2 regions of the Actinoplanes sp. NPDC049265 genome follow, and region 1 is predicted to be linked to the other one. Evidence: riboswitches for the same ligand, from Rfam matches in the RefSeq annotation. Region 1 holds a riboswitch; the other holds the start of a gene.
The links. Region 1 has a riboswitch for cyclic di-AMP ahead of ACGFIO_RS32935 (NlpC/P60 family protein). Riboswitches for the same ligand answer to the same signal wherever they lie in the genome.
Positions count from the first base shown of each region.

Region 2: it holds a riboswitch for cyclic di-AMP, as region 1 does, so the genes downstream of both, ACGFIO_RS15465 (coiled-coil domain-containing protein) here and ACGFIO_RS32935 (NlpC/P60 family protein) in region 1, are expected to answer to the same signal.

Region 1 covers NZ_JBICSP010000017.1:100,950-108,664, forward strand. Annotated here, with positions in the region: gene ACGFIO_RS32905 (MDR family MFS transporter) at 1-1,393, shown strand, start outside; gene ACGFIO_RS32910 (ANTAR domain-containing protein) at 1,696-2,763, opposite strand; gene ACGFIO_RS32915 (hypothetical protein) at 2,812-3,009, opposite strand; gene ACGFIO_RS32920 (DUF6158 family protein) at 3,249-3,485, opposite strand; gene ACGFIO_RS32925 (hypothetical protein) at 3,544-3,936, shown strand; gene ACGFIO_RS32930 (DUF3817 domain-containing protein) at 3,947-4,291, shown strand; cyclic di-AMP (ydaO/yuaA leader) riboswitch at 4,462-4,584, shown strand; gene ACGFIO_RS32935 (NlpC/P60 family protein) at 4,644-5,558, shown strand; gene ACGFIO_RS32940 (RNA polymerase sigma factor RpoD/SigA) at 5,894-6,895, opposite strand; gene ACGFIO_RS32945 (SDR family oxidoreductase) at 7,520-7,715, shown strand, end outside.
Region 2 covers NZ_JBICSP010000005.1:194,320-202,034, forward strand. Annotated here, with positions in the region: gene ACGFIO_RS15445 (TetR/AcrR family transcriptional regulator) at 1-309, opposite strand, end outside; gene ACGFIO_RS15450 (ABC transporter permease) at 482-1,381, shown strand; gene ACGFIO_RS15455 (ABC transporter ATP-binding protein) at 1,374-2,153, shown strand; gene ACGFIO_RS15460 (coiled-coil domain-containing protein) at 2,180-3,208, opposite strand; cyclic di-AMP (ydaO/yuaA leader) riboswitch at 3,211-3,358, opposite strand; cyclic di-AMP (ydaO/yuaA leader) riboswitch at 3,619-3,757, shown strand; gene ACGFIO_RS15465 (coiled-coil domain-containing protein) at 3,761-4,798, shown strand; gene ACGFIO_RS15470 (glycoside hydrolase family 65 protein) at 4,850-7,216, opposite strand; gene ACGFIO_RS15475 (HAD family hydrolase) at 7,272-7,715, opposite strand, start outside.

The sequences.
Region 1 (7,715 bases):
GTTCTACCTGAACGTCCCGATCGGCATCGCCGCCATGATCGTCGTGGCCCGGGTCCTGCACCTGCCACACACCCGGGTCAGCCACCGCATCGACTGGCCCGGCGCGCTCGCCCTGATCGTCGGCCTGGTGCCGCTGCTGACCGTGGCCGAGCAGGGCCGCACCTGGGGCTGGGACTCCGGCCGGGCGATCCTCTGCTACGTGATCGGCGCGGTCGGCCTGGTCGCGTTCGTGCTGGCCGAACGGGCCTACAAGGAGGAGGCGCTGCTGCCGCTGCGGATGTTCGGCAACCGTACGGTCGCGGTCTCCTCGATCTCCAGCACCATCCTCGGCATGGCCATGTTCGGCGGCCTGATGACCGTCCCGCTGTACCTGCAGATCGTCAAGGGCTCGACCGCCACCGCGGCCGGCCTGCAGATGATCCCGTTCGTGGTCGGCATCATGTCCGGCTCGATCCTGTCCGGCCAGCTCATCGCCCGAACCGGCCGGTATCGGATCTTCCCGATCGTCGGCAGCATCCTGATGGCCGCGTCGCTGGCCCTGTTCGCCACGATCGGCGCCGACACCCCGCTCTGGAAGACCATGCTGATCATGGTGCTGATGGGCCTCGGCCTGGGCGGCAACATGCAGCCGATGATCACCGCCGTGCAGAACGCGGTGAGCCCGCGCGAGATCGGCGTCGCGACCAGCTCGGTGGCGTTCTTCCGCTCGATGGGTGGCACGCTGGGCACCGCGGTCTTCCTGTCGGTGCTGTTCAACGTGCTGCCAGGCAAGATCAGCGACGCTTTCCGTACGGCTCAGAGCACGCCCGAGTTCCAGCAGACACTCGCCTCCAACCCGCAGGCGGCACAGACCCTGCAGCAGGCGCAGGGCGGCGGCGCGCTCGAGGACACCTCGTTCCTCAGCCGGCTGCCGGAGGTCATCGCCCACCCCTTCAAGGTCGGCTTCTCCGACGGCATCCAGATCGTGTTCCTGATGGCCCTGGCCGTCATGATCATCGGCTTGGTCGTGGTGTTCTTCCTGCCGGAGATCCCGCTCGCCCAGCGCTCGGCCCAGCAGCAACGGGCCGACGCCGAGGCAGCCGAAGCCGCGGCGGCGACTAGCACGGCCGACGGCGGCCCAGCCATCAGCACGGCCAACGGCGGCCCAGCCACCGGCGCGGTCGTCGGCAGCGCCACCAGCACCGCCGATAGCGGCTCAGCCACCGGCGCGGTCGTTGGCGGCCCGGCCACCAGCACGGCGGAAGGTGGCCCGGCGTCGAGTGGCGGCGCCCACGAGTCCGCCGATCGCGCGCCGGACACGCATCACGTGCCCACGCACGCCGCCCAGAACGGCAACGGCGCCGCGCCCTCGACCGGCGGCGAAGGTGAGCCGGTCAGCGCCGAAAAGCACTGACGGCCGCCCTCAGCGAAACGAAACAGTTTCGTTCAGAGGCCGCACGCACCGCCCGACGACGAAGGGCGCGGAGTCTTCTCCGCGCCCTTCGCGCTACCCAAGCCGCACGGCCGTCTCCGCTATCCTCCGCGAGACCCAAGCCGCACGCGTTTCCGCGTCCTTCGCGCGACCCAAGCCGCACGCGTTTCCGCGTCCCGAGCCGCACGGCCGTCTCCGCTATCCTTCGCGCGACCCAAGCGGCACGCCGCCTCCGCGCCCTCGCACGAAAAAAGCGACGCCTTCGAGGTCGGCCCCCGAGGCGATCAGCGCGGGTCGCGAGCGCGGGCGGCCGCGGCGATCAGGCGCTCGGCCACCGCCTGCCGATCCATCCCTAGGCGCTGGGCCGTCTCCTGAAGAACGTCGTACGCCTCACGGACACCGCACCCCCGCTGCGCGATGATCACGCCGATGGCCCGGTCGACCGTCGCGCCCTCGCTCAGGGCGTCGCGGCGGGCGATCTCGCCCAGCAGGAGTTCGGCCTGGTTGACGATGGCCATGGCGGTGAGCAGCATGTCCGGCACGATGCCCTGCGGCCGCCGGATGTAGAGGCTCAGCGCCCCGACCGACGTCCGCTGCACGTCCAGCGGGATGGCCGCCACCGCGTGCACGTCCTCGTCGCGGGCGCAGTCGGCCAGGGCCGGCCAGCGCGGGTCGTTGGGCAGATCCTGGGTCAAGACCAAGGCTCGGGTACGCGCGGCCTCCAGCCCGGGCCCCTCGCCGGTCTCGAACTGGCAGTCGTCGACCCCGCGGCCGTCACTGCCCGAGGCGGTGAGGCTTGTCCCCTGCCCCTCGGTGATCAGCGCGACCGAGCAGCGGACCGCTCCGGGCACCGCCCCGGCGGTGAACACGGCCAGCCGGTCCAGTGCCTCGGCCACGTTGTCGGCCGACAGCAGCCGCGCCGACAGCTCGTGCAGCAGCCCGGCCACCTCGACCGCACCGGTGTCGGGCACGGCCAGCGCCCCGGGTCCGCCCGGCCGGACCACCTCGGAGGGGATGACGACGTCGGGCGCGGCCGGGAGCAGGAGCTCGGGGGCCGGTACGACTTCGGGTGCGGACGGAAGGACGATTTCCTGTGCGGGTACGACCACGGTCAGGTCGGCCGCGTCCCGGGGAGCGGGCAGCGCGGCGCCGACGGCTGGGGCGTTCGGATGGGCTGGGATGACGTGATCCGTCTCGGTGTGGTGGACCGGGCCCGCGTTCGGGGCACCGGCGCCCTGTCCCGGGTGGCGGGGACGGGCCGTGCGACGTGTCTGGTTAGGGGCGGAGGCAGCGGCCGCCGGCGGCGTGGACCGCTGACCGGCGCGCTCAGCGCTCCGTCGGGGTGCGGGCACGCGTCGGATCCTCCCACGTTCGGAGGCGGACACGAAAGTTTTGTGCCTCTACCGGGTGCCTTCGGGCCTTTCGGATGGTCCGACCGTCTCTCCCGAGGTGCGGTTTTCGATGGGTTCCGGGGCGTACTCGCGCTCGTCGGAGTCGGCCAGGATGGCCTCGGCCTGGGCCTGGGGGTCGGCGCTGCCCGCGGCGCGCTCTTCCGGCAGCAGGTCGGCGGCGCGTTCTTCGGTACGAGGATCGTTCATGAAGGTCCAAATACCCACAGGCCGGATACGTAATGCGCCGCCCCCGGGAACCCCAGGGGCGGCGCATGGGTGTCGGTGTGCATGTCGCCTCGCGGCGAGTGGCTCAACACGGCTCCAGCCGAACGGTATTCCGTGCAGGCAATGGGTGAGGCCCGGGGACACTGAACACACCGACATCCGTACACAACCGTCGGCCGCCTACCGGGATTCCAGCAGGCAATGTGACCCAGACCACAACCTCAGGGCTTCTGGGTCAGCCGGCTCGGGTCGACCTCGCGGCCGGGGTGCCGGGCCATGTACTCGGTCTCCAGTTCGGCCGTCCGTCGCAGGTGGTTGTCCAGGGCCGCGTCGGGTCCGTATCGCAGGGTGTCCAGCCGGGTCCGATGCAGGCTGGCCAGTTCCCGGATCAGGTCGTCGTCAGCGAGCCCGGCCGGGTCGATGCCGACCTCCGAAATCTCCACGCTCCGATCGCTCATAGCACTCAGCGTTGCCCGCGCGGCCAGACCTGAAACCCGCGCGTCTACCCTGGCGGGTATGAAAGGGCTGCTGACCCCGGCGTGGATTCTCCGCCACGTGGTCGCGCTCGTTCTCGTGGTGGCGTTCCTTGTGCTGGGCTGGTGGCAATACACCCGCGCCGCCGACGGCAACGCCTTGAGCTGGGGCTACATGTTCCAGTGGCCGGTCTTCGCCGGCTTCGTCGTCTTCCTGTGGTGGCGCGAGGTGAAGCTGGCCACGAAACCGGAGCGGAAGCCGGAAAAGCTCCCAGATTCGCCTGTTACCGTCGGCCGCCCGATCCGGGTGCCGTCCCGCCCGGCCGCCGAGCCCGGCGACGACGACCCCGAGCTGGTGGCGTACAACGACTATCTGGCGTGGCTGAATGCCCATCCCGGCGCTCGCCCCGGCGACTACCCCGGACCACAGAGGTAAGGACAGCATCGTGCAGGGAGCACTCACCCGTTACCGGATCATCGCCTACATCGTCGGCGTGGTCCTGATCGTCCTGGTCCTGGTGGGCATGCCACTGAAATATCTGGGCGACAACGACACCGTGGTCGCCACGGTCGGCCCGGCCCACGGCTTCCTCTTCATCCTCTACGTGCTGGCCACCTTCGACCTGGGCCGGCGCGTGCGCTGGCCGCTGACCCGGATGCTGCTGGTGATGCTGGCCGGGACGATCCCGTTCCTGTCCTTCTGGGCGGAGCGAAAGGTCAGCCGCAATTGGATCGGCACTCATTCCGAAAAGTCCGATTCCGCCACCGAGGGTCACGCATTGAATTCATAGAAATACGCGGCGAAGTCAGTTGCTTAAGTAACTCTTACAGAACTTGCTTTCCTGCGATCCATCGATAAGTTAATGCGGTTGGTTCGGTCCGCAGCCACACCCTCCGGTGGCGCCGAGCCGGCGCTGCCGAGTCTGATCGGCGGCCAAGCCGTGGTCACCCCCAGTCCGGCCCGGCGTGGACGCCACTCGTGAGCCGGGGAACCGAGCACCCGGGGTGAATCCGCGAACCAGCGGTAGGGCCTTCTTCCCGCCCGAACCCGTCAGCTAACCCGGTAGGCGGCAAAAGCGGAAGAAAGGCCTCTCAGCGTTGTCACACGCCCGCACGAGGTTCCGGGTCGTCGCCGTCGCCCTCATGGCGCTGGCGCTGACCGGTACCGCCGCGACGGCCGCGCACGCGGAACCGTCCAAGACGGAGATCAACAAGAAGATCGCCAAGGCGTCGGACGATCTCGAGGACGTTGTCGAGTCGTACAACGCCATGAAGATCGATCTCACCAAGACCGAGAACGACCAGGTCACCCTGACCAAGTCGCTGGGGCCGGCCAAGGCCGCGCTCGAGGTGGCCAAGGTCGAGATGGGCAAGATCGCCAACACGTCGTACAAGCAGGGTGACGTCGGCACGATGAACATCGTGCTCGAGGGCCCCGGCGACCTGCTCGACCGCGTGAGCGTGCTCGACCAGATGACGCGTGACCGTCAGCGCAAGATCGACAACTACACGGCGACCACCCAGAACTACGACAGCCGCCAGGCCGCTCTCAAGGGCGCGCAGACCAAGCAGAGCGCGCAGCTGAACGAGCTGACCAAGCGGAAGAAGAAGATCGAGACCGATCTCAAGAAGCTGTACGCGATGCGGACCGCCGCCAACGGCACCCCGACGTCGCCGGGCAGCAAGTACACCGGCACGATCCCGCAGATCGCCGGCTCCGCGGGCAAGGCGGTGGCCTTCGCGTACAACGCCATCGGCGTGATGTACGTGTACGGCGCCGACGGGCCGAACGGCTACGACTGCTCCGGCCTGACCTCGGCGGCCTGGCGCGCGGCGGGCAAGTCGCTGCCGCACAACGCGGCCGCCCAGATCGGTGCCACCGCGCGGATCAGCAAGGGCGAGCTGAAAGCCGGCGACCTCGTGTTCTATCGCAATGGTGGACACGTCGGCCTCTATGTCGGCGGCGGAATGATCATTGACGCCTCGCATGCCGGTGAACCGGTGAAGAAACGCTCGATGAACATCATGACCCCGACCGGCTACGGCCGGGTCCGCTAACCAGCAGCACCGACGAGAAGCCCGGCCCCGCACAGGGTGCCGGGCTTCTTCGTTCCCAAATTCCAGTGGCAGCCCTGAGCGGCATGCCAGGCCCGAACACCGCACCGCTCAGAGCTACCACTGAATTTGCCCGGCACACAGAACAGCCCCAAACACCCGGTGGTAGCCCTACCACCGGGTGTTTGGGGCGCAACCAGATCTCGCACGTGGAGCGAAGCGACCCTCGGCGGGAGCAGCGGTCCGCACCACCCACTCAGCTACGACATGGGTCTTGATCTGAAGGGGTTGAGAAAGGCCCGGCTCCCTCGACGGGAACCGGGCCGGTGGGTGAACGATCAGGCGGCCTGCAGGCCCTCGGCCCGGGCCAGCTCGCGCAGCCGGCCGAGCGCCTGGATCTCGAGCTGACGGATCCGCTCGCGGGAGAGCGAGAACCGGGAGGCGACCTCGGTCAGCGAGTGCTCACGGCCGTCCTCCAGGCCGTACCGGGCCCGCATGATGCCGGCCGACCGGTCGTCGAGGTGGTTGAGCAGGCCCTCGATCCGCGACCGCTCCAGCGCGGTCAGCACGATCTCCTCGGGCGAGGGGGCGTCGCTGTCGGCCACCAGGTCGCCGAGGTTGGTGTCACCGTCGTCGCCGACCGGGGTGTCGAGCGAGACCGTGTCCTGGGCCCAGCGGGTGAGCTCGCCGACCCGCTCGACGGTCACGCCGAGGGCCTTGGCGATCTGCTCGGGCTCGGGGTCGGCGCCGAGCTCGCGGACGAGCTGGCGGGTGACGTTACGCATCCGGTTGACGTCCTCGACCAGGTGCACGGGCAGGCGCACGGTGCGCTCCTGCTGGGCGATGGCCCGGCTGATGGCCTGGCGGATCCACCACGTCGCGTACGTCGAGAACTTGTAGCCGCGCTCGTAGTCGAACTTCTCGACCGCGCGGACGAGGCCCGTGTTGCCCTCCTGGATCAGGTCGAGCATCGGCATGCCCGAGCGGACGTACCGCCGGGCGATCGACACAACCAGTCGCAGGTTGGCCCGGATGAACAGATCCTTGGCCCGAGAGCCCTCGGTCACCAGACGCTCGAGCTCCTCGCGGCTGATGCCACGGCGGATCTCGTTGACGTCGAGGAGGTGTTCGGCGTACAGGCCCGCCTCGATCGACTTGGACAGCTCGACCTCTCGTGCGGCGTCGAGCAGCGGCGTCCTGGAGATCTCGTGCAGATAGACTCCAACGAGGTCGCGCTCCTCGGCGACCTCATCGGTGCGCATCACGGTGTTCTTCTCCACGTTGCCCACGGTCCCCTCATTGCCTTCGCTAACCCTGTTACGGGCGTTACCTGCGTCCATCTGGTCCCTCCCCGTAACGTCCGCAGTAAGGTGCCTTGCCGAACTGCCACTGATGTAACAGGTGGCGTCCCGCAGTCATTCCGGTGCTTGCTGTGAAAATCGGATTGCCGGCGGCTGGTGAGTCGAAAGTGTCATGGCAGTCTGTGCGGCGGCTGGGAGCCCGTTGCGTACTTACTGAAGAACGCCCTCGGGGAGTCATTCGCCAGGCGCACCCGGCGTTGGATGCGTGGCTTCTCGCATACCCTTCGCCCGCTTCATCACACCATCGGCCCCTCTCCTGCCACAGCGACGGGCATCACGACCAGCGCTGCGATGCTCGTCACTACCCTGTACGTCTTCGTTGCCAGCAGGGTTCAGACGCAGGATCGGCTGGTTGCCGCGCGGCTTGACGCAAACGCCGGCCGGAAAGCCGTGACGGAACGGGACCACCGTCACAATGCGCCACGCTGCGCCGCAGTTCACTAGCCCGGAAGGGTGACTTCCGTACGGGTGACCATCCTTTCGGTAAACCACTGCCCCGTCGAACCAATTCGATCTCGGTACGTGACGGAAAACACATGAGACTCAGCCTTCAGTCGGGTCAACGGTGGCGGTGACGGTGCGGACGGCTGGTTGAGTTCCCTCATGAGTCGCACAGCGGTGATCACCGGGGGTACGGGCGGGCTCGGCGCCGCCGTGGTTTCGACGTTCGTGGAGGCGGGCTGGCGGGTGGTCGCGCCGGTGCGGGACGGCTCGCAGCGGCGGCTGCCCGCCGGGGCCGAGCCGGTGGTGGCCGATCTCACGTCGCCCGAGCAGGTCGAGGCCGCGATCGCCGTCGCGG
Region 2 (7,715 bases), on a different contig from region 1:
CTTGTGTTGCAACGCCTTACTGACGATCATCATGAGCAGCTCGAGGTCGCCGGCGAAGCTGCCGGTGTCGGGCAGCGGAACCGCACGACCTGCGACATCCGACACGATCTCGAGAACCATCTCGAGCTTGTTGCTCCACCGGCGGTAGATTGCGGTCTTACCGACGCCGGCCCGTCGGGCCACCGCTTCGATCGACAGGCGGCCGTAACCGACCTCGGCCAGTTCACTCATCACCGCGTTGCGGATGGCCACCGTGATGTCCCCACGGAGGACCGCCGCCCCGGCCGGTGCACGCTTGACTGTCGCCACACAGTGACTATAGCGCTACGACGGAACGGTTGCGTTCCGCCGTTAGGTCGGATAGCGTCGTTCGTACGTCGATACGAATGCGTTTCGTCGGCGGATACTGGTTATCGTGTTGTCGCGCAAATCCCCCTGGTCCCGGCGATCCGCGGGACCATCCAGATCGGAGCGCCACCTCATGCCCCAGACGGCGGTCGCCGATTCCGGCACCGGCATCTCGCTCAAGGAGCTGGCAACGCGGCACGGCCTGCACTCGGCCGCCGCCCTGCCGAGCCTCCCGGCGTACTTCCGGGAAATTTGGGCGTACCGGCACTTCATCACGGCCTACTCGGCCGCCCGCATCACATCGTCGTTCGGCCAGACCAAGCTGGGCACGTTGTGGCAGGTCATGACACCGATCCTGAACGCTGCGGTGTATTACCTGATCTTCGGCGTCCTGCTCAACACCAACGGTCGCGACGTCTCCAACTTCATCGCGTACCTCTGCACCGGTGTTTTCCTCTTCGGATTCACCCAGACGGTCACGCAGGCGGGCATCAGCTCGATCCACGGCAACCTGGGACTGATCCGGGCGCTGCACTTCCCACGGGCCGCGTTGCCCATCTCGATCCTGCTGATCGAGGTGCGCAACATGATGGCCTCGATGACCGTGCTGGTCATCATCGTGCTGCTCACCGGTGAGCCGATCACCGTCGAATGGCTGTTCGTCCCGGTGATCCTCGTGCTGCTGGCCACGTTCAACTGCGGGCTGGCGCTGGCCGGGGCCCGGATCGGCTCCAAGCTGACCGACATCCGCCAGCTGGTCCCGTTCTTCATCCGGGTCTGGATGTACGGCTCGGCCGTGCTCTACCCGGTCCAGCGGTTCACCGACCATCTGCACGGGTGGAAGCTGTGGATCATCGAGGCCAACCCGATGCTCGTCTTCATCGAGCTGATGCGGCACTCGCTGATGGAAGACGTCAAGCTGGCCAGCCCGCTGACCCAGCTCTGGATCGAGGCCCTGGTCTGGGCCGCGGTCATGTTCAGTGTCGGCATCGTCTACTTCTGGCGCGGAGAGAAGGGCTACGGCCGTGGCTGACCCCACCGGGGAGCGCGTTCCCACCGTCATCGTCGACGACGCGCACGTGGTCTACAAGGTGCATGGTTCGCCGGCCTCCGGGACCGGCTCGCCGATCGCCAGCCTCAAGCGGATCGTGACCCGGACCAAGATGGCGAACATCCGCGAGGTGCACGCGATCAAGGGCGTCAGCTTCGTGGCCTACAAGGGCGAGGCGGTCGGGCTGGTCGGCAGCAACGGCTCCGGCAAGTCCACGCTGCTGCGGGCGATCGCCGGGCTGATGCCGGCCGAGCGTGGCGCGGTCTACGCCGCCGGGCAGCCGTCGCTGCTGGGCGTGAACGCGGTCCTGATGAACGACCTGTCCGGCGAGCGCAACGTGCTGCTCGGCTGCCTGGCCATGGGCATGTCCCCGGCCGAGGCCAAGGCCAAGGTCAAGGAGATCGTCGACTTCTCCGGCATCAACGAGCGCGGCGAGTTCAGCACGATGCCGATGCGGACCTACTCCTCCGGTATGGCGGCCCGGCTGCGGTTCTCCATCTCGGCGGCCAAGAAGCACGACGTGCTGCTGATCGACGAGGCGCTGGCCACCGGTGACGCCCGGTTCCGCCGGCGCAGCGAACAGCGCATCCGCGACCTGCGCGCCGACGCCGGCACGGTGTTCCTGGTCTCGCACAGCGAGGGAACCATCAAGGACACCTGCGAGCGCAGCATCTGGCTGGAGTCGGGCGTGATCAGGGCGGACGGCCCGACCGAGGACGTGCTGAAGGAGTACGGCGCCTACATGAGTAAGTAGGCTCCGTACCCCTTCGGGGGCCGGTGTTACTTCACCGACAGGTGCACGTGGTTGGTGTGGTCGCTGGACGGGTCGCCACCCGCGCCGGAATACGACTTCCAGCCACTGCTGGGCAGCCAGATCCGTTTGAACCAGATGACATACAACACACCGAGCGTGCTCGAGTTGTTGATGAAGTAGTTGGCCAGATTGTTGCCGTACGTCCGGCTGCTACCCGAGGCGACGCCGCCGAATCCACCCTTGTCGGCGGCGAAGTCGCACGCCCGGCCCTTCGGATGCTCACCGCTGTTCTGTGTTCGCCAGCAGTGCACGTAGTGGGTGAATCCGGCCTTCTTGGCCTCGTTCATGGCGTGCAGCAGACGCGGCGTGATGCAGCCGCCGCTGGTCGGGTCGTTGACCGTGCAGCCGCCACTGAGGTTGCCGCCGGGGCTGGCCTTGGCGCTCTTGCCGCCGCCGCCCGGCGAGCCGGCGTCCTGACCCTGCCCGGCCGCCTTGAGCGCGGCTTCGGCCTGGCTCTTGCGCTTGGCCATCACGGTCAGCTGCTTCTGCTGGTCGGCGATCTCGGTGTCGATCGAGGTCTTGGCCCGCACCTGCTGGTCCCGGGTGTCTTTGAGGTCCCGCAGCGCGGCATCCTGCTTGATCGCCACGGTCTGCAGGGTCTGCACCCGGTCGAGCATGCCGTTCGCCCCACCGTCGCCGGACGCGTTGATCAGCGCGCCCATCGTCCCGAGACGGCCGGTGCGGTAGCTCTGTGCGGCGATCTTGTCCAGCTCGGCCTGCCTCGGCCCGAGTTGCTGGTCCAGATTTTTGATCACCAGGACCAGCTTGGCCTGCCGCCCCTTCGAGGTGTCGAGGGCCTCCTTAGCCTCGACATAGCCCTTGGACGCGTCCTCGACCTTCTGGATCAGCGACTTGGAGCCGCCTTCGCCGTCGTCGCCGTTGTCGCCCGGCGCGGCGACGGCCGGGCCCGCCATGGTGGTGGCCGCGAGCCCGCCGGCCGCGATCAGGACCGCCAGTCCGGTCGCCAATCGCCTCCGGACAGAGTTCTGCCTCATGCCCATCCTTCCGTCGGCCGCCGGCCGGGTTAGCTGACGGGTTCGGGAGGGAAGCGCTCCCTACCGCGACGGGGGGCCGTCGCGGATTCACCCCATTGCCTGGGGTTTGGGTCCCCGGCTCGCCGGGTGGCGATTAGGCGGCGATCACCGTTTGATAACGCTGACCGACAGGAACGATACCTACGAATCAGATATTCGCCACCTCGCACTCTGCGCCACCATTCCAGCACCATCGGTTATTTCGACTATGGTGAGAATGTAACGACTCACATTGATAGGACGTGACCAGTCAATGTCACGTAAAGTCGTTGTCCGATAACACCTTTTCCGGCTTCGCCACGCTGAAGCGGGGCGTTTCGTCAGGTAAGCTGGCCGCCGGTCACTGCCAGGAGGCACTCCCCCAGGTTGCCGGCAGGACACCACCTAATCGCCCGAAAGGCGAGCCGGGGAACCACGTTCTCTGGGGTGAATCCGCGAGCCATCGCGGTAGGGAGCGCTTCCCTCCCGAACCCGTCAGCTAACTCGGCCGGTGGATACACGGAAGGAACATGCATGACGGCAAGCCCACGCCGGTGGCTGGTCCTCGCCCTGGCACCGCTCGTCGCTGTGACCATGTCGGTTTTCGCACCCGCGTCACCGGCCAGCGCCGAGCCGGGTGACGAAAACAGCACAACCAAGAGTGGATCGGCCGCGCCCGATGAGGGCAAGCAGGACGCCCTGCTCGAGGACGTGCTCGAGTCGACCGGTCGCCGCTACCTGGCCGCCAAGAACGCGATCCAGAAGTCCTCGAAGACCCAGCTCGACCTGGCTGTCCAGGTCAAGCAGGCGGAATCCCGGCGTGATCTGCTGCTCCCGCAGGTCGGCAAGATCGCCGGCCAGCAGTACCGCAACGGTGGCCTGTCGACGGCCAGCTTCCTGCTCGACAGCCCCGGCGCCGGCGGCTTCCTCGACCGGGCGATCTCGCTCGAGGAGCTGAACGCGCTCAACGACAACAAGCTGCGCGAGCTGAACGACGCGATCGACGAGGTCTCCCGGACCAAGGCGCGCCTCGATCAAGAGGTCAAGCAGCAGAAGAACAACGTGCTGCTGATGCAGAAGCAGAAAGAGGCCGCGGACAAGGCGCTGGCCCTGGTCGGCGGCCCGCTGACCGGCGGCTTCGTGGACGCCACGTCCAAGGTCGCCGCGCCCGCCCCGCGTGACAAGAACGGCGATTTCGGGCCGCAGAGCTGCAACGTCGACGACCCGACGACCGGCGGCTGCATCACCGCGCGCACCCTGCACATGTACCAAGAGGTAAAGAAGGCGGGCTTCAACCGCTTCGTCGGCTGCCACCGCGACGGTGGCCCGTTCGAGCATCCCAAGGGCCGGGCCTGCGACTGGTCCCTGGAGAAGTCGGGCTTCCGCAAGCACCACAACAACGACACACTGAAGTACGGCAACGATCTGATGGCGTTCCTGGTCCGCAACGCCGACCGGCTCGGCATCCTCTACGTGATCTGGAACAAACAGATCTGGTTCCCGACCCGCGGCTGGAGCAACTACCACGGCCCCAGCACGCACGAGGACCACGTACACGTGTCAATGCTCTGAGCCTCAGCGAAGAACCCCGCCTCCATCGATCGGAGGCGGGGTTCTTCCGTTCTAGCCGCTCGTCGCCCGGCGCACCGGGGCCCGTCCGGCCGGCTGCTCCGGCGGCGGCCCGGTCGGCGTGGCCGGCGGGATCGGCACGGTCATCGACTTGCCCTGGACGACCTCGAGATCCTTGCCGTGGTGCACCAGCTGCAGCCGGGACGAGCCCTGCCCGTTGCGCAGCGAGTAGGTCACCTCGTCCGCGGTCACGCTCACCCGCAGCCGCAGCCCGCGCCAGAGCAGCGAGAACTCCAGCTTGGTGATCCGGCTGGGCAGGCGCGGCGCGAACGACAGCTGACCGTTGAAGTCACGCATGCCACCGAGGCCGGCCACCAGCGCGATCCACGAACCGGCGAGCGAGGCCACGTGCACGCCGTCCCGCGCGTTCTGGTGCAGGTCGTGCAGGTCCATCAGGGCGGCCTCGCCCAGGTAATCGTGGGCCAGCTCGAGGAAGCCGACCTCGGCCGCCAGCACCGCCTGGACACAGGCCGACAGCGACGAGTCCCGGACCGTACGCGCGTCGTAGTAGGCGAAGTTGCGCGCCTTCTCCTCCGGGGTGAACGCGTCGCCCCGCACGTACATGGCCATCACCAGGTCGGCCTGCTTGACCACCTGCTTGCGGTACAGATCGAAGTACGGGTAGTTCAACAGCAGCGGGTACGCCTCCGGCGGCGTGTTCTCGAAGTCCCACTCCTGCAGCCGGGTGAAGCCCTGCGACTGCTGGTGCACGCCCAGCTCCCGGTCGTACGGGATGTGCACGGCCGCCGCCGCGTCCCGCCAGGACGCCATCTCCTCGTCGTCGACGCCCAGCCGGCGAGCCACCTCGGGGTGGCGCTTGGCCGCCTCGGCCGCCTCGAACATGTTCTGCTGCGCCATCAGGTTGGTGTAGATGTTGTCGTCGACCACGGCCGTGTATTCGTCCGGCCCGGTGACGCCGTCGATGTGGAAGCGCCCATGCCGGTCGTGGTGACCGAGCGACCGCCACAGCCGGGCCGTCTCGACCAGCAGTTCCAGGCCGGCCTCACGCTCGAAGTCGTAGTCGCCGGTGGCCTGCACGTACCGTCGGACCGCGTCGGCGATGTCGGCGCCGATGTGGAAGCCCGCCGTGCCGGCCGGCCAGTACGCCGAACACTCCTGCCCGCGGATCGTCCGCCACGGGAACGCCGCACCCTGCAGGCCCAGCGTCTGCGCCCGCTCCCGGGCCAGATCGAGCGTCGAGTGCCGCCAGCGCAGCACGTCGGCGGCCGCCGCCGGCTGGGTGTAGGTCAGCGCCGGCAGCACGAACGTCTCGGCGTCCCAGAAGGTGTGGCCGTCGTACCCGGGCCCGGTGAGGCCCTTGGACCCGATCGGGCGCTGCTCGGCCCGGGCACCGGCCTGCAGCGTGTGGAACAGCCCGAAGCGGACCGCCTGCTGCACCTCCGGGTCACCCTCGACCTGCACGTCGGAGTGGTCCCAGAACGCGTCCAGGTATTCCCGCTGTGCGTCGACCAGCCCCTCCCAGCCGTCCAGCCGGGCACTGGCCAGCGCGCCGCCGACCTGATCGCGGACGGCGGGCAGCGAGCGGTGGCTGGACCAGCCGTACGCGGCCAGCTTCACCACCCGCAGTTTCTGGCCCGGTTCGAGCTTGCAGGCGACGGTGGTCCGCAGCCAGTCCGGGTGCCCTTCGGTGGTGATGGCGTGCTTGCCCGGCGTCTCGACCAGGTGCTCCATCGCCGCGGCCATCCGCAGGTCGCTGGCCTTGGTCCGGTGCACGAGCAGGCCACCGGTCTTCTGCTCCAGCATCTCCTCGGCCTGCAGCGGGTGGTCGAGCACGGCCGCTACCCGCGGGTCCTTGCTGCTCATCGGCAGCTGCTCGTTGGCCACCAGCTCGGACTGCAGGATGAGCCGGGCGCTCTGCTCCAGCGGCTCGACCTCGTACATGATCGCCACGACGGCGCGCTGGGTGAACGACACCAGCCGGACGGTGCGGACCCGGATCGCCTGGCCGGAGGGCGACACCCACTCGGCCACGCGCTCCAGCGTGCCGGCCCGCATGTCCAGGATGCGCTCGTGGGAGCGCAGGTCGCCGTACCTGACGTCGAACGGCTCGTCGTCGACCAGCAGCCGCATGAGCTTGGCGTTGGTCACGTTGACCATCGTCTGGCCGGACTCCGGGAAACCGTAGCCGGCCTCGGCGTACGGCAGCGGGCGCAGCTCGTAGAACGAGTTCAGGTACGTGCCGGGCAGGCCGTGCGGCTCGCCCTCATCCAAGTTGCCGCGTACCCCGATGTGCCCGTTGGCCAACGCGAAAACCGACTCGGACTGGGCCAGCAGGTTCAGGTCCAGCCGGGTCTCCCGGATGTGCCAAGGATCGACGGGGTACGCCCGTTCACGGATCACGGTGGTGCCTCTCGATGAACTGAGAAAGGAGAAAAGTCTGAGCGAAAGTACGCGTCTACCGCGTCAGGAGTTCGGACAGATCCTGAACCACGATGTCGGCGCCATGCGCCTTGAGAGCCTCGGCCTGGTTCACCCGGTCGACACCGATGGTGATCCCGAAGCCTCCGGCCCGCCCGGCCTCCACGCCGGCCAGCGCGTCCTCGAAGACGGCGCAGTTTTCCCGCGGGACGCCGAGCAGCTCGGCGCCGTAGAGGAAGGTGTCCGGCTTGGGCTTGCCGGGCAGGCCGCGTTCTCGGGCCACCACGCCGTCCACCCGGACCTCGAGGTATTCCGAGATGCCGGCCGCTGCGAGGACGTCCTTGCAGTTGGCGCTGGCCGAGACGACGGCGCGGCGAAGGCCGGCCTCCTGGGCGGCACGCAGGTAGTCCACCGATCCGGGGTAGACCTGCACCTTGCCCTCCCGGATCTTGTCCAGGACCAGGATGTTCTTCTTGTTGCC